Regions from separate parts of the Dactylosporangium sp. NPDC051484 genome, predicted to be linked through region 1. Evidence: riboswitches for the same ligand, from Rfam matches in the RefSeq annotation. Region 1 holds a riboswitch; each other region holds the start of a gene.
What was found. A riboswitch is a leader RNA that binds a small molecule or an ion and turns the genes downstream of it on or off. The one in region 1 is predicted to bind cobalamin.

Region 1 (4,065 bases):
TACATCCCAATTGCGGGCCTCCATCGCGGCGACCAGCTCCCGCGCCCGCGCCTCGGCCGCGTCGACCGCCGTGCGGTCCGTCGAGGACTCGGACAGGCCGAGCGCCTCGCGCAGGCCGGGCAGCGCGGCGACCTGGCCGCCCCACATCTGCCGGGCGCGCAGCATCGCCAGCACCAGGTCGACCCGCGCCTCGCCGGTCGGCGCCTGGCCCAGCACGTGCAGGCCGTCGCGGATCTGCACGTCCTTGACCTCGCACAGCCAGCCGTCGACGTGCAGCAGGAAGTCGTCGAACTCGGCGTCGTGCGGCCGGTCGGCCAGGCCGAGGTCGTGGTCGAGGCGGGCGGCCTGGATCAGCGTCCAGATCTGGGCCCGGATCGCGGGGAGCTTCGCCGGGTCGAGCGCGGCGATCGTGGCGTGCTCGTCGAGCAGCTGCTCCAGGCGGGCGATGTCGCCGTAGGTGTCGGCGCGGGCCATCGGCGGCACCAGGTGGTCCACGAGCGTGGCGTGCGCGCGGCGCTTGGCCTGGGTGCCCTCGCCCGGGTCGTTGACCAGGAACGGGTAGATCAGCGGCAGGTTGCCCAGCGCCGCGTCGGCGCCGCACGCGGCGGACATGCCGACGGTCTTGCCCGGCAGCCACTCGAGGTTGCCGTGCTTGCCGACGTGCACGACGGCGTGCGCCGCGAAACCGGCCTCGGACGAGTCCGCGAGCCAGCGGTACGCGGCCAGGTAGTGGTGGCTCGGCGGCAGGTCGGGGTCGTGGTAGATGGCGACCGGGTTCTCGCCGAAGCCGCGCGGCGGCTGGACCATGACGACGACGTTGCCGCGGCGCAGGGCGGCCAGGACGATGTCGCCGGTGGCAGGGTCGACGAACAGCTCGCCGGGGGCCGGGCCCCAGTGCCGCTCGATCCCGGCGCGCAGGTCCTCGGGGAGGGTGGCGAACCAGGCGGCATACCGCTCGGCGGAGATGCGCACCGGATTGCCCCGCAGCTGCTCCTCGGTCAGCCAGTTGACGTCCTGGCCGCCCGCGGCGATGAGCTCGTGGATGAGCGCGTCGCCGTCGGCGGGGAAGCCCTCCCCCAGGTCGTACCCCTGCCGCGCCATCGCCTCGAGCAGCCGCACGACGCTGGCCGGCGTGTCCAGCCCGACGGCGTTGCCGATGCGCGAGTGCTTCGTCGGATACGCGCTGAGCATGATCACGACGCGCTTGTCCGCGGCGGCCAGGCCGCGCAGGCGGGCGTGCGCGACGGCGATCCCGGCGACGCGGCCGGCGCGCTCGGGGTCCGCGACGTAGACGGTGAGGCCGTCCTCGTCGATCTCCTTGAACGAGAACGGCACCGTGATGAGCCGCCCGTCGAACTCGGGGATCGCCACCTGGGTCGCGGTGTCCAGCGGCGAGAGCCCGTCGTCGTTGGCATCCCAGCCGTCGCGGCTGCTGGTCAGGCACAGGCCCTGCAGGATCGGCACGTCGAGGGCGGCGAGCGCGCCGACGTCCCACGCCTCGTCCTCGCCGCCGGCCTGGGCGTCGGCCGGGCGGGTGCCGCCGGCCGCGAGCACGGTCACCACCAGCGCGTCGGCCCGCCGCAGCGTGTCGAGCAGTTCTGGCGGGGCGGTGCGCAGCGAGGCGGCGAAGACCGGCAACGCGCGGGCGCCCTCGGCCTCGATCGCCTCGCAGAGGCGCTCGACGAACGCGGTGTTTCCGGCCACGTGGTGCGCGCGGTAGTAGACGACCGCGACCGTCGGGCCGTCCGGCTCGGGGCCGCCGGCTGGAGTTGGACGGCCCGAGCGCTCCAGCACACCCCAGGCCGGGGTCTCCACCGGCGCGGCGAAGCCGTGGCCGGTCAGCAGGACGGTGTCGCAGAGGAACCGGTGCAGCTCGGCGAGGTTGGCCGGGCCGCCGAAGGCGAGGTAGGCGTGGGCCTGCGCGGCGAGGCCGGCCGGCACCGTGGAGTGGCTCATCAGCTCGGCGTCGGGGGCCTGCTCGCCGCCGAGGATCACCACGGGCAGGCCGGTGGCCAGGAGCGTGTCGAGGCCGTCCTGCCAGTCGCGGTACGCGCCGAGGAAGCGCACGACGACGAGTTCGGCGCCGGCGGCGAGACCGGGCAGGTCCTCGACCGTGGTCCGGGCGGGGTTGGCCAGCCGGTAGTCCGCGCCACTGGCACGGGCGCTGAGCAGGTCGGTGTCGGACGTCGACAGCAGCAGGATCACGCCGGGGTCCTCCCTCGGGGTCCGCGCCCCAAGTCGGTCGGGATTGGGTCCGGCGGCGGAGAGTCTCCTGACTCCCGGATCGGCGCTCGCCCCAGGCCTTCCCGGACATATCCGGTGGCCTTCGTCGCTGGAGGCTTGCTCCCCGGTCACAGTGGCGGGACCGCCCCGGATTCACACCGGGTTCCTCCACACGTCGCCGTTGTACAGCAGGCCCAACTCTGCGCGACGAGCCTGCGCCGCGTCAAGCGCAGGTAGTATCCGGCGCGTGCAGGCTGCCAGCGAACGTGACGCCCCCGACAGGTGCCCGGGCGCCGTGCAGGTGCACGAGGCCGCCGACGGCGGGCTCGCGCGCATCCGCCTGCCCGGCGGGCGGCTCACCGCCGCGCAGCTGGAGGTGCTGCGCGCGGCCGCCGCCGAGCTGGGAGACCCGGCGCTGGAGCTCACCTCGCGCGGCAACGTGCAGGTCAGGGCGCTGCGGCCCGGCACGGAGCACGAGCTCGGAGCCCGGCTGACCGACGCCGGCCTGCTGCCCTCGGCGACGCACGAACGAGTGCGCAACATCATCGCCAGCCCGCTGAGCGGCCTCGACGGGCGCGGCGAGCTGGACGTGCGGCCGGTCGTGCGCGAGTTCGACGCGCGGCTGTGCGCCACGCCGGAGCTGGCCGGGCTGCCGGGCCGGTTCCTGGCCACGATCGACGACGGCCGCGGCGACGTGACCCCACTGCTCGGCGACGTGGGGCTGCACGGCTCGCGGCTGGTCCTGGGCGGCACCCCGACCAGCGCCTCCGGTGGGGCGCAGCTGCTGGTCCGGGCCGCCCTGGCCTTCCTGGCGGAGCGGGCCGCGCAGGGCTCCCGGGCCTGGCGGCTCGCGGAGCTCGAGGACGGCCCGGCGCGGGTCGCGGCCCGGCTGGGCGCCGCGGTCACGGCCGACGGGACCAACCGTGCGAATGCCGTTAAACCGGGGCTGATCGCCCAGCCCGGCGGGGGCGCCGCCGTGGTCGTGGTCGCGCCGCTCGGGCTACTCACGGGCGCCCAGTCGGCGGCGCTCGCGGGCGCGGCGAACGAGATGATCGTCACGCCCTGGCGGACCGTCGTCGTTCCCGCGGTACCGATGGAAGAAGCTGACCCGACCGTTGCCGGACTGGCCGCCACCGGGCTCACCGCCGACCCCGCCTCGCCGTGGGCCGGGGTCACGGCGTGCGCCGGGCGGCCGGGCTGTGCCAAGGCGCTCGCCGACGTCCGCTCGGACGCACGGGCCGCCGTGGCCGCCGCCGGCGTGCGGGAGCCCGGCGCGGTGCCGGTGCACTGGGTCGGCTGCGAACGGCGCTGCGGCGCGCCGAGAGGAAGGCACGTGGAGATGCTGGCGACGCCCGGCGGGTACCGGAGCGCGGTCGTATGACGCAGCACAGTGACCTGACGGCGGAGTACGTCCGCGACGGCGCCGAGATCTACCGGCGCTCGTTCGCCACGATCCGGGCCGAGGCCGACCTGTCCGCGCTGCCCGCCGACGTGGCGCAGGTGACGGTCCGCATGATCCACGCCTGCGGCATGGTCGACCTGCCCGCCGACGTCGGCTACTCCCCCGGCGTCGTCGTGGCCGCGCGCGCGGCGCTGCGGGGCGGGGCACCGATCCTGTGCGACGCCGAGATGGTCGCGTCCGGCGTGACCCGCGCGCGGCTGCCCCGCGACAACGACGTGGTGTGCACGCTGCGCGATCCGGCCGTACCGGAGCTGGCGCAGCGGCTCGGCACCACGCGCAGCGCGGCGGCCCTCGAACTCTGGCGGGGCCGCATCGACGGCGCCGTCGTCGCCATCGGCAACGCGCCCACCGCCCTGTTCCGGCTGCTCGAACTGATCGGC
Region 2 (4,065 bases), on a different contig from region 1:
GGCGGCGTGTGGCCGCCGAGGACGCCTTGGCCGAGCGGATCGCCACGTTGCACGCGGCGTCCGGCGGCACCGATGGTTTCCCGCGTGTCGCCGTCGAGCTGCGCGAGCAGGGTGTGCGGGTCAAGCGCGAACGCGTCGAACGGATCATGCGTGAACGTGGGGTGGTCGGCCGGCACCAGCGGCGCCGCAAGCGCACCACGATCCCGGACCCGGCCGCCCCACCCGCGCCGGACCTGCTCGGCCCGCGACTTCACCGCCGGCGCGGTGCTCGGCGGGTGGGCCGCCTGCCAACGCCGCCAGTGATCACCGACCCCGGCTGCGGCGACCGCGCGGTCGACCCGACTGCGGCCACCCCACCGGCCGGGTCGGCCACCCCACCGCCCGGGTCGGCCACCCCACCGGCCGGGTCGGCCACCCCACCGGATGTGGTCGGCGACCCCACCGGATGTGGTCGGTTGTCCGTGACTCGTGTCGGCCGTGCGGGACCATCACTCAGGATGTCGCCGAAGCCGTGCGGACGGTTGTACTCAGTGTCGCCACGAGCGCGAGAAGTGTCAGCCATCCGGCCAGGACGATGGTCAGTGCCGGTGCTCCCAGCAGCGCGATCAAGGCGCCGCTGGCCATGGTGCCCATCGCTGCGCCTCCGGTGGTGAGCGTGTCGATCGCGCTGGTGACTCGGCCGCGCAGGGCGTCGGGGGTGACGGCGAGCCGATAGGAGTCGAGGGCGACCATGTAGACGGGCGAGACCACCGACTCCACGAACGCCACGACCAGCAGCAGCCACCACGTCCGCGCCACCGCGTAGAACGGAAAGGCCGTCGCCTCGACCCACAGCATCGTGACGGACAGGGCCCCGAGCGGAAACCGGCGGGTGAGCGCGGGTGCCAGCAGGCTGCCGAGCAGGGCGCCGGCGCCCGCGCCGGTGAACACCATGCCGACCTGGGTGGGGTTCGCGTCCAGTTGCCTGGCCAGCATGATGATCAGCAAGTAGCCGGCGCCGTACCGCAGGCTGTCTGCGGCATCGAGCAGCGCCAGCGTCCGGATCACCGGTCTGCGCCACAGCCAGGCCAGCCCGCGACCGATGTCGATCACGAGTGCGCGCGGCGAAGCCGGCGTCGTGGCCCGTGCCTGCTGGAAGTCGGCGCGGATGCCGCGTAAGGACACGGCCGACGCCAGGAACGAAGCGGCGTTGAACGCGAACGGGAGCATCCGGCTCACGGCGAAGGCGATGCCCGCCACGGAGCCGCCGACGATGCGAAGCGTGTTGGACATCGCCCCGGCCGCGCCCAGCGCGCCGGGTAGGTCGCGGTTGCTGACGATGTTCGGCAACGCCGAACTGTTCGCCGCCCCGAACATGGTGCTGAGCACGCCGTTCAGCACCGCGACGGCATAGAGCTGCGGCATGCCGAGCATGCCGAACGCCGCGGCTACGGCAATGGTGGCGGTCAGCACGCCACGCCCGATCTCGCACCAGATCATCGTGGCCTTGCGATCCCAGCGGTCGGCCAGCGCGCCCGCCAGCAGTCCGAAGACGAGGTAGACCACGGTTTGCAGGCCGAGCAGGACACCCGCCTGCGTCGAGGACCCGGTCAGCGTGATGACCAGCAGAGGCAGCGCGAGGAACTGCAGCGAGTCGCCCAGCTGTGAGACCAGTCGTCCTCCCAGCAGCAGCCGGAAGTCGTGCTGACGCCACAGGGATCGAGGCGGCGTCGACGTGAGGTTGTCCATGGGGGATCCGTGTCGAAGCCTGACGGCTAGACGTCACTGGGCGAGAACATGAGCCAAGACCGTACGGGGCGACGCGACCGGCGGCAACACGAATTCCATCCACAGGTGTCAGGATGACGTGCCGGTCCTGCTGGCGGGAGCCGGCAAGGGTGCGGCGGTGGGGGCCATAACCTGCCGGGCGCAGGCAAGTGTGGCATGCCTCATTCGGATCTTGTCGGTGCGGTTGGCCTCTGCGTAGTCTGCCGGAGTCGTGGTGCTCGGGAAGTCCGGTGGAACGCCGGCGCGGCCCTCGCCACTGTGATCGGGAGTCTCCGGCATCCACCCTTGTGGGGTCACTGGGCAGTTCTGCCTGGGAAGGCCGGCCGGGGACGCACCTCCCGTCAGCCAGGAGACCGGCCACGGCACGCACGTGTACACCCTGTCCACGAGGTGCTGGAAGGCTGATGTTCCGCATGCTGTCCATTTTCCGGGCGGCGGCGCTGGTCGCCGTGCTGTCCCTTGCGCTCGCCGGTTGCGGCAGCGCCAATCCGGTCGCGACGTCCGACGAGCCCGCCGCCGAACAGACGTTGAAGTTCCTGACGGTCAACATGCCGAGGTCGCTCGATCCGGTCCACATCGACGCGCAGCGGATCCTCGAGAACGGCCTGGCCGAGTCCCTGGTCGTGCAGAACGACGACGCCACCCTGCGGCCAGGTCTGGCCACGTCATGGCGAACCGTCGAGCCCACCGTGTGGGAGTTCACACTCCACAGTGGTCTGAGGTTCTGGAGCGGGGCGCCGGTCGACGCCGCCGCGGTCAAGGCGTCCCTGGAGCGGCACAAGGCGAAGAACCCGCGCGCCAAGTCGATCCTCGGCGCGATGGAGTTCGCCGCGGCCGACGCCACCACACTGCGGATCACGACGAAGACTCCCGACCCCGGGCTGGCGTTCCGGCTCACCACGTACGGCATTCACAATGCCGCTGAGGCGGACCGGCGCGGCGACGAGTTCAACCGCGACCCCGACCTGACCGGGTTCATGAAGCCGGTCCAGTTCGTGCCGGGGGAGACGCTGGTCGCCGAGGCGAACCCGGACTACTGGGGCAAGCCCGAAGGCGGCATCAAGCTCAAGCGAATCGAGGCGCGGCTCGGCTCCGACCCGCAGGCCCGGATGCTCGCGCTGCGCTCCGGTGACGCCGACGCCGAGTTCAACGTCGAGATCGATCAGCGCCTGCAGTACGAGAAGTCCGGCACGAAATTCAGCGTGTACTCGCCGGCGCCGACCACCCGCAACATCTGGCTGAACACGACGAAGGTCCCCGCGTTGCGGGACAAGGCGGTCCGGCAGGCCCTCGATCTCGCGGCAGACCGCAAGGAACTGGTGGACGGGCTCAACCACGGCTACGCCAAGGCGGCGACCGGGCACTTTCCCGCCGGGCTGCCCTACGCCGTGGACTCCGGCACGACCACCGACGCCGCCAAGGCCGCGGCGATCCTCGACGCCGCCGGCTGGTCGCCCGGCCCGGACGGGGTACGGGCGAAGGACGGCACCCGGCTGCACTTCAAGATCCTGACGTACACCGTGTTCCAGCCCCTGGCGATCGCCTTGCAGAGCCAGTGGAAGAAGGTCGGTATCTCCACCGAGCTGGCCCCGGTCGAGACCACCGCCTCCAACCAGATGATGCTCGACGGCAACTTCGAGATCGCCACGTACTGCTCGTGCGGCTCGGCCACCGGCGACATCGCCGGACAGCTGCGCTCGTTCTACCGCACCGGCGTCGTGTCCAACTACGGCGGCTACAGCAACCCGCAGGCCGACGCGCTCATCGACCAGCTCGGCACCGAGTTCGACCCGGCGAAGCAGGCCGAACTGGCCAAGCAGGCGCAGCGAATCCTGCTCGACGATGTCGCGCTGGTCTACCTGTACGCCTCGACGCAGTGGGGTGCGGCCTACGCGCCCCGGGTGCGCGGCGTGGAGCCGAACCTGTCGCGGCGGATCCTGCCTGGCATGTGGCTGGCGCGGTAACCGGCCCGATGCTTCGCTACGTCGCCGTGCGGCTTGCCGCGACGGTGCCGGTACTGCTGGGCATCTCGATCGTGGTGTTCACGATGATCCGGCTCATCCCCGGTGACCCGAGCCACGCGATCCTGCTGTCCATGGTGGAGCCCGGCGCCGACATCAGCCGCCTGCAGGAGGACCTCGCCACGCTGCGCCGTGACCTCGGCCTGGACGAGCCGTACCCGGTGCAGTACGTGGGCTGGCTGACCAGCATCCTCACCGGGAACCTCGGTACGTCGCTGCGCAGCGGCGCCCCGGTCCTCGACGAGCTGTGGATGCGGCTGCCGGCGACGCTCGAACT
Region 3 (4,065 bases), on a different contig from region 1:
GCCGAGCAGGTGTGGCCGAGCGTTGCCGGTATCACCGCCGCGAACGACATGACGGCGCGCGACGTCATGCGTGCCACGGCCGCACCCACGCTGGCCAAGAGCTTCCCAGGCTTCAATCCGCTCGGTGCTTCGGTGTGCACGGTGGACGAGTTCGCCGACCGCGACCGCATTCCGATCCGTACCTGGCTCAACGGCGAGCTGCGCCAGGAGGACACCAGCGACGGCATGATCTTCAGCGTGCCCGACCTGCTGGCGCGCATCTCCTGGTTCGCAGCGCTGGAGCCGGGCGATGTCGTGCTGACGGGTACCCCCGCCGGCACCGGTCAGGATCGCGGCAGCTACCTCGTGCCCGGTGACCGGATCCGCGTCGAGGTCGGCCCCGTCCTGCCGCTCGTCACGACCGTCGAGGCGCCATCGTGCGATCGCCCGGGCGCGGGCTGATCGGCAAGCCACACGCATTGATTCATTACCTGTCCGCCACGGCAACGTGCGAACCCTGTGAGGTCCCCAGTGTCAGATCCAAGTCTGCTGAAGTTTGATCTCGTCCTTGCCGGTGGCACCGTTCTGGATCCCGCCTCCGGTACCAACACGCGTTGCGACGTCGCGATCAGCGGCACCCGGATCGCCGCGATCGGCCCGGACCTGGCGGCGCGGGGCGTACAGATTCTGGACTGCACAGGTTCGACCGTGGTGCCCGGTCTGGTCGAGGGGCACAGCCACATCTTCCAGCACGTGTCGAAGGTGGGCGCGCCGGCTGAGGAGGCCCACCTGCGTCGCGGCGTCGTCGCGGTGGCTGACGCGGGTACGGCGGGGGCCTCGACGTTCCCCGCGTTCCGCAAGCTGGTCGTCGAGGCCAACGACCTGCGCGTCGTGAACTTCCTCAACGTGTCGGTGCTCGGCCTCATCGACTTCCGCTTCGGCGAGCTGATGAACCCGGACACGCTCGTGGTCGAGGACGCTCTGGCGACCGCGGAGGAGAACCCGGATGTGGTGCGCGGCTTCAAGATCCGCCTCTCCGAGGATGTCGTCGGGCACCACTGGGAGGCGTTGCTCAAGAAGTCGATCGTCCTCGCCGAGCAGGCAAGGCTGCCGCTGATGGTGCACATCGGTGAGACCGAGGCGCCGCTGCCCGTGGTCCTGGACTTCCTGCGCCCCGGTGACGTCGTCGCGCACTGCTACACCGGCAAGCCGCACGGCATCCTCGACGGCGACGCCGTGCTGCCCCAGGTGCTCGCGGCGCGCGAGCGTGGCGTGCTGTTCGACTCGGCGCACGGCAAGAGCAACCTCAGCTTCGAGGTGGCCAGGCGCGCGATCAGCGCCGGCTTCCTGCCCGACATCCTCAGCTCGGACACCAGCGCCCGAAACTGGCGCGGCCCGGTCTTCGACCTGCTCACCAGCATCTCCAAGCTGGTGGCGCTCGGCGCGCCGTTCGAGGAGTGCATTCGTCGCGCGACGGTCACGCCCGCGGCCCTGCTCGGCCTGGACGCCGAGGGCTACGGCCGGCTCGAAGTCGGTGGCCGGGCGGACGTCACGGTGCTGACCGAGACGAGTGAGGTCGAGCTGCCAGACGCGGCCGGCAACTCCATCGTCGCGCCGCGCTTCGAGCCGGCCATCGTCATCCGCAACGGCGCCCGGGTGCAGACCGTCCCGTGGCGGGGCGGCGCTTCGGCATGACTTCGGTCCACGGACTCCGGCGTACCTTGAGGGCCGAACTGGCGGCCGGTCACCGCCTGGTCGGCACCTTCGTGAAGCTGGCCAACGCCGACGTCGTCGAAATGGCGGCGTACGCGGGATTCGACTTCGTCGTCGTCGACCTCGAACACTCGACGCTCGGCGAGGCCGACGCCATCGGCCTGGTTCGGCACGCCGAGGTCTGTGGCATACCGGCGCTGGTCCGCGTCCCGGCCGTCGAGCCGGCGCTGATCGCGCGGCTGCTGGAGAACGGGGCGGCCGGCATCCAGCTGTCGATGCTGCGCACCGCCGAGCAGGCGCGTCGCCTGGTGGCCGCGACGCGCTTCGCCCCGTCCGGTGAGCGATCGGTCAGCCTCGCCAACAGGGTGGCCGGTTTCGGCGCTACCTCACTGCGGGATTTCCTGCAGTCGGAGGCCGAGGCTCCGCCGATGCTGGTCGGTCAGATCGAGACCGCGATCGCCGAGCCATGGCCTGACGTGCTCCACGGCCTGGACGTGGCGTTCGTCGGCACCACCGACCTGTCGGTGAGCCTGGGCCTGCCCTCCAGCGACGAGCTGTCAGCACAGGTGGAGCGGGTGGCGTCGGCCGCGCGGGCGGCAGGGGCGGCCTTCGGCGGCTGGTCTGCGAGCGTGGACGCCGCCTCCGCGCAGGGACTGGCGGGGGCCGGGTACTTGATCGTCGGGTCGGACCTGCAGATCCTCGCGGCGGGCCTGCGGGCCGCGAGGTCCCCGGGGCACGGCAACTGACGGCGGCCAGGGCTTGCCTGGCCGCCGTTCGCCGCCGCATGCCACCACGGCGACCTCCACTCGGGCGTCACGCACGGTGATGCGACGCACGCGACACGCCGACACACGATCTGGTGTTCCTATTCTCAGCGAATCCCATATATGGTGTTGCCCGCAGCTGGTTCGCCCGTCCCGCCAGGACGGGCATCGCAAGAGGGAACCCGGTGTGAGTCCGGGACTGCCCCGCAGCGGTAAGTGGGAACGAAAGCCGTCATCGAGCACTGGGCCGCACGGTCTGGGAAGCGACGGCCGGTAGGCGACCGAGTCCGGTCATGCCCGCGAGTCCGAAGACCTGCCAGCGCACTGCGGGCCACATCGGCCCGCAGTGGTCGGAGACCGCGCGGGACGGTCGACGCCGACGCCAGATGACGGCGCATGCCGTGGTCCGGTGACGTCGTCCCCTGCGCGCCCGTCCGGAGTCGGCATACGGGTGACGAGGGGGACACACATGACGGTCACGCAGGACAAGGCCGCGCCCGGTCAGGGGGCGCCGGAGCAGCGGCGGCATGCTATGCAGGTCCGCAAGCGCAACGGCGACCTGGAGCCGGTCGACGTCAACAAGATCGTCAAGGCGGTCGAGCGGTGGGTCGGCGAGCTGGATGAGATCGACCCGCTGCGGGTGGCCACGAAGACGATCAGTGGCCTGTACGACGGCGCCACCACCGCCGAGCTGGACAAGCTGTCGATCCAGACCGCCGCCGAGCTCATCGGCGAGGAGCCGCAGTATTCCCGTCTCGCCGCCCGTCTCCTGGCCGCGTTCGTCGACAAGGAGGTCCGCGGGCAGGGCATCGCCAGCTTCAGCCAGTCGATCCGGTATGGCCACCAGCAGGGGCTGATCGGCGACGAGACGGCCGCGTTCGTGGCCCGCAACGCCCGCAAGTTCGACGACGCCGTCGACCTCGACGGGGACCTGCGTTTCGAGTACTTCGGCCTGCGCACGGTCGCCGACCGATACCTGCTGCGCCACCCCGAGACCCGGCTGGTCGTCGAGACGCCGCAGTACTGGCTGCTGCGCGTGGCGTGCGGGCTGTCGCAGACGCCGGCGGAGGCGATCGGCTTCTACCGGCTGATGTCCAGCCTGGCATACCTGCCGAGCTCGCCGACGCTGTTCAACTCGGGCACCCGGCACACCCAGATGTCCTCGTGCTTCCTGGTGGACTCGCCGCTCGACGAGCTGGACTCCATCTATGAGCGGTATCACCAGGTGGCGAAGCTGTCGAAGTTCTCCGGCGGCATCGGCATCTCGTGGTCGCGCGTGCGGGGGCGGGGCGCGCTCATCCGCGGTACCAATGGGAAATCCAACGGCATCGTGCCCTTCCTCAAGACCCTCGACGCCGGCGTCGCCGCGGTGAACCAGGGCGGGCGGCGCAAGGGCGCGGCGTGCGTCTACCTGGAGCCGTGGCACCCCGACATCGAGGAGTTCCTCGAGCTGCGTGACAACACCGGCGAGGAGTCCCGCCGCACCCACAACCTCAACCTGGCCAACTGGATCCCGGACGAGTTCATGCGCCGCGTCGAGGCCGACGCCGAGTGGTCGCTCATCGACCCGTCCGACGCCCCCGAGCTGCCCGACCTGTTCGGGGCCGAG
Region 4 (4,065 bases), on a different contig from region 1:
CTGCGCCTGCGTGTCGGTGAGCTTGTCCAGCGGCTCGTACTGGCCGTTCTTGCGCACGTTCGTGGACGTCTCCACGCCCTGGAAGGCGATGTACTGGCTGGTGTACGTGGTGCCGTGGAACGACAGGGTCGGCGTGCTCGGGAACACGTCGTCGGCCGCCGACGTGGTCAGCCCGAGGTTGTTGAACGTGCCGAACCGCGACAGCGCGACGACCACCGGCCAGCGTTGCGCGGCGCAGAACGGGCAGTACTCGGCGCCGACGTACAGGATGAGCGGCTTGCCGCCGTCGGTGAGCGGGGGCTGGCCGGTGATCACCGAGGGCAGCACCTGGGTGGAGCCCTTGCCGACGGAGTCCAGCGTCGCGGCCGGCACCGTCGTCACCCCCTGGACGATCTCGGCGGCTGCGGTGCCGGTGGGGATCGCGCTCGGCGCCTCCTGTCCGCCGCCGGCGCTGCCGAGCTTGACCACGATCATCACGGCGAAGATCAGCAGCACCACGCCGATGGCGGAGTACGCCACGCGCATCCGGCCGCGCCGGGCGGTCGCCCGCTCCTGGATCATTCGCATTCGGCGCGCGTATTCACGCGAGTCGCGTTGTCGTTTGGACACGCGGCCACCTTCCGGATCCGTCGGTCTTCCCTTAGTCGCACGCGGCACGGCGAAGGTTCCCCGATCTCGCGAAAGATCACCCGCCGGCGCGATCGTAGGCGAGCGGGCGCGCGCCGGGCCGGGCCGAAGGTCCCGGACGGGTGGCGCCGAAGGCCCTACAGTCGGCAGCGACATCGTCGTGCACGGATGCGAAGGGACGATTCGAGAACTATGCAGAGAAGACACCTGCTGGCGGCGGCCGGCGGAGCCGTCGCCGGCGCCGCCGGGCTCGCCGGGACCGCCTCGGCGGCCCCCGCCGGTGGCGCCGCGCTGCGGCCCGGCAAGACCCGCCTGATCAGCCTGTCGCACGTCAACGACCCGGCGAAGACGAACATCTACCCCGGCGACCCCGAGTTCACGCTGGAGACCATCGCCACGATCGAGAACGAGGGGTACTACCTGCAGTACGTCCGGGAGGGCGAGGCGACCGGCACGCACTGGGGCGCGCCCGGCCACTTCAACGCCGGCGAGCCGCTCGCCGACGAGCTCGACCCCAACGACCTGTTCCTGCCGGCGGTGAAGATCGACGTGCGGGACAAGTGCGCGCGCAACGCCGACTACGCGCTGACCGTCAACGACGTGAAGCAGTGGGAGCGCTGCCACGGCCGCATCCCCGACGAGTCCATGATCATCATGTGGACCGGCTGGGAGTACAAGTGGGGCACCCCGGCCTTCCCGAACCTCGACGCCGACGGCGTGCTGCACCAGCCCGGCTTCGCGCCGGAGACCGTGCAGTGGTTCATCGACACCGGCCGGATCGGCCACAACGGCGGCACCGGGATCGACACGTTCGGCCCCGACCTGGGCACCGACCCGGAGTACCGCGCCTCGCTGCTGGTGTACCGGCGGCACCGGGTCAGCCTGGAGATTCTCGCCGGGCTCGCGCGGTTCCCGGCGACGGGCGGGTCGGTGCTCTGCGGCGGGTTCATCAACCACAAGGGGTCGGGGTCCACGGCCCTCATCTTCGGAGTGATCCCGCCGGGCGTGCGTGTGTGAAGTGTGTGTGAATGGCCACGGGCCGGTGCCTACGGGTGCCGGCCCGATTGACGTAAGGAGCGCCCGACTCTTAGTGTCTGACGTGTGACGGGGTGAGGGAAGCTGGTGCAAGTCCAGCACGGTCGCGCCACTGTGAGCCGCCTCTCGCGGTGAGTCAGGATACTCCGCCGCCACGACTCCCCATCCACACGAGGGACGCACGATCCCTGAAGGAGGCCACAGATGAGCTCCATCTCCAGTGCCGAGACGCCCCAGGCGACCACGACCCCGCTGGTCCTGCCGATCTCCCGCTCGCTGTTCTGGCTGGGCGGCACCGCGCTGCTCGCCCTGCTGGTCTACTACTTCGTGGGCATCGACCAGGGCGCGGTGTCGATCTTCGGCAGCGACACCCACCTGCACGAGTTCGTGCACGACGGCCGCCACTTCCTCGGCTTCCCCTGCCACTGAGCAGGCTCCCGCCCACAATGGAAAAGCGACTCATCCTGCGCGGCCTGCTGGCCGGCGCAGTCGGTGGCGTGCTCGCGTTCGTCTTCGCCCGCATCCTCGCCGAGCCCCTGATCCAGCAGGCCATCGATTACGAGGATGGCCGCTCGCACGCCCTGGGTGAGGGGCACGAGCACGAGATCTTCAGCCGCGCCATCCAGGAGAACGTCGGCATCGGCGCGGCACTGATCCTCTTCGGCGTCGCGATGGGCGCCCTGTTCGCCGTCGCGTATGCGATCTGCCTCGGCCGGGTCGGGCGCATCCGGGCCCGGCCGCTCGCCCTGCTGGTGGCCGCGGCGGCGTTCACCGGGGTCTTCCTGGTGCCGTTCCTGAAGTACCCCACGAATCCGCCGGCGGTCGGCAACGACGCCACGATCGGGCTGCGCAGCTCGCTGTACCTCGTGCTGACCGGCGCCTCCGTGGTGCTCATGATCCTGGCGACCTGGCTCGGCCGCCGGCTGCAGCCGCGTTTCGGCACGTGGAACGCGGCCCTGCTGGCCGTCGGCGCCTACGCGCTCGCGATCGGCATCCTGTTCGTGCTGCTGCCGAACCTCGGTGACCTGGACGCCAACAAGGAGCTGGGCCAGTCGACCGAGACGCCCCCGCCGCTGCTCGACAGTAGCGGGAAGATCATCTTCCCGGGCTTCCCGGCCGACCTGCTCTACGAGTTCCGCCTGTACGCGGCCGGCGCTCAATTGCTGATGTGGACCGCGATCGGGCTCGTCTTCGGCGCGTCCGCCGAACGCCTGCTGGAGCGGCCGCGGGTCGCGGAGCGCCCGGTGGCGGTCACGCCGGCCTGAGCACGCAGTCGCCGCACGTGCCGCCGCCGGGGATGCGGTAGTACAGGCAGCAACTACGACGGCGTAGCGACCTCTGCCCGGCGCTTGCTTGCCCGACGATCGCCATGCCGGCCAGTGGCGGCCTGCCCAGCAGGTCCGCCACTGCCGGCCACGCGCCCTCCGGCAGCTGCCCGGCCGCCCCGCCGAGCGCGGACGCGACGTTGCCCCACAGCACCCGCGGCGAGAGCCGGAACCGCGCCCGGAACACCTCCAGCAGCGGGGCCACCAGGCCGAGCACCGCCACGTCGAACAGGTCCGCGGCCGGGCGCGCCTCGACCGCCAGCGCGGCGACCGGCAGTGGCCCGCCAGGCACCGGCCGCCACCACAGGTCGGCCGGCGTCACCCCGCGGATCGTCCCGTGCAGGGACTCCGCCAGCAGCGGCGACACGAGCCGCGACGCGTACCCGAGGAACAGCACGGACGCGACCACGCGCTCCGGCACGGCGTCCTCGGCGAGCCCGTACATCGCGACCAGCCCCTGCCGCGACACCGCCACCCGCTCCGCCAGCACGCCGGGCTCCAGCAGCTCGGCGAACGGGCGCCAGCCGGCCCCGGCCTCGTGGTCCTCCCAGACGAAGTACGGGTTCACGCCCGTACCCTATCGGCTGCGGTTTGGTTGAACCCTGAACCGTCTCGTGGTGTAGACCCGTGTGGGGAGGCTGTCGAGAGGGGCTGTGGTGACGCGCGACGAGGAGCTCATGACCGCGCTGTACACCGAGCATTACGGTGTGTTGCTCGCCTTCGTCTCGCGGTACGAACGGGACCGCCACCGCGCCGAGGACCTCGTGCAGGACACGCTCCTGCGCGCGTGGCGGCACATCGAGCGCATCGACGTCACGCGGGACACGACCCGGGCGTACCTGCTCACCATCGCCCGCAACGTGGTCAGCAACGCGTGGCGGGCCGACCAGCGCCGTCCGAGGCTCGTCAGCGACCCCGACGCGGTCGCCGCCGTCGCCGACCCCGGCAACGTCGACGAGCTGGTCGAGGGCTGGCTCATCCGCGCCGCGCTCGAGCGCCTCTCCGCCGAGCACCGCGAGGTGATCAGGTCGGTCTACTACGACGGCCGCACCGTCGCCGACACCGCCAAACGGCTGGC

Region 2: it holds a riboswitch for cobalamin, as region 1 does, so the genes downstream of both, AB0367_RS31820 (ABC transporter substrate-binding protein) here and cobN (cobaltochelatase subunit CobN) in region 1, are expected to answer to the same signal.
Region 3: it holds a riboswitch for cobalamin, as region 1 does, so the genes downstream of both, AB0367_RS04490 (ribonucleoside-diphosphate reductase subunit alpha) here and cobN (cobaltochelatase subunit CobN) in region 1, are expected to answer to the same signal.
Region 4: it holds a riboswitch for cobalamin, as region 1 does, so the genes downstream of both, AB0367_RS21150 (CbtB-domain containing protein) here and cobN (cobaltochelatase subunit CobN) in region 1, are expected to answer to the same signal.

The regions. Positions count from the first base shown of each region.
Region 1 covers NZ_JBFAZX010000003.1:195,963-200,027, reverse strand. Annotated here, with positions in the region: gene cobN (cobaltochelatase subunit CobN) at 1-2,205, opposite strand, end outside; cobalamin riboswitch at 2,266-2,392, opposite strand; gene AB0367_RS07225 (precorrin-3B synthase) at 2,471-3,604, shown strand; gene AB0367_RS07220 (precorrin-8X methylmutase) at 3,601-4,065, shown strand, end outside.
Region 2 covers NZ_JBFAZX010000029.1:52,365-56,429, reverse strand. Annotated here, with positions in the region: partial or broken gene AB0367_RS31830 (hypothetical protein) at 1-128, shown strand, start outside; gene AB0367_RS31825 (MFS transporter) at 493-1,728, opposite strand; cobalamin riboswitch at 1,963-2,144, shown strand; gene AB0367_RS31820 (ABC transporter substrate-binding protein) at 2,172-3,731, shown strand; gene nikB (nickel ABC transporter permease) at 3,740-4,065, shown strand, end outside.
Region 3 covers NZ_JBFAZX010000002.1:117,072-121,136, reverse strand. Annotated here, with positions in the region: gene AB0367_RS04505 (fumarylacetoacetate hydrolase family protein) at 1-441, shown strand, start outside; gene AB0367_RS04500 (amidohydrolase/deacetylase family metallohydrolase) at 511-1,674, shown strand; gene AB0367_RS04495 (aldolase/citrate lyase family protein) at 1,701-2,438, shown strand; cobalamin riboswitch at 2,580-2,792, shown strand; gene AB0367_RS04490 (ribonucleoside-diphosphate reductase subunit alpha) at 2,926-4,065, shown strand, end outside.
Region 4 covers NZ_JBFAZX010000012.1:90,820-94,884, forward strand. Annotated here, with positions in the region: gene AB0367_RS21140 (DUF929 family protein) at 1-609, opposite strand, end outside; gene AB0367_RS21145 (cyclase family protein) at 820-1,644, shown strand; cobalamin riboswitch at 1,699-1,834, shown strand; gene AB0367_RS21150 (CbtB-domain containing protein) at 1,867-2,091, shown strand; gene AB0367_RS21155 (CbtA family protein) at 2,109-2,927, shown strand; gene AB0367_RS21160 (ferric iron reductase) at 2,914-3,555, opposite strand; gene AB0367_RS21165 (sigma-70 family RNA polymerase sigma factor) at 3,644-4,065, shown strand, end outside.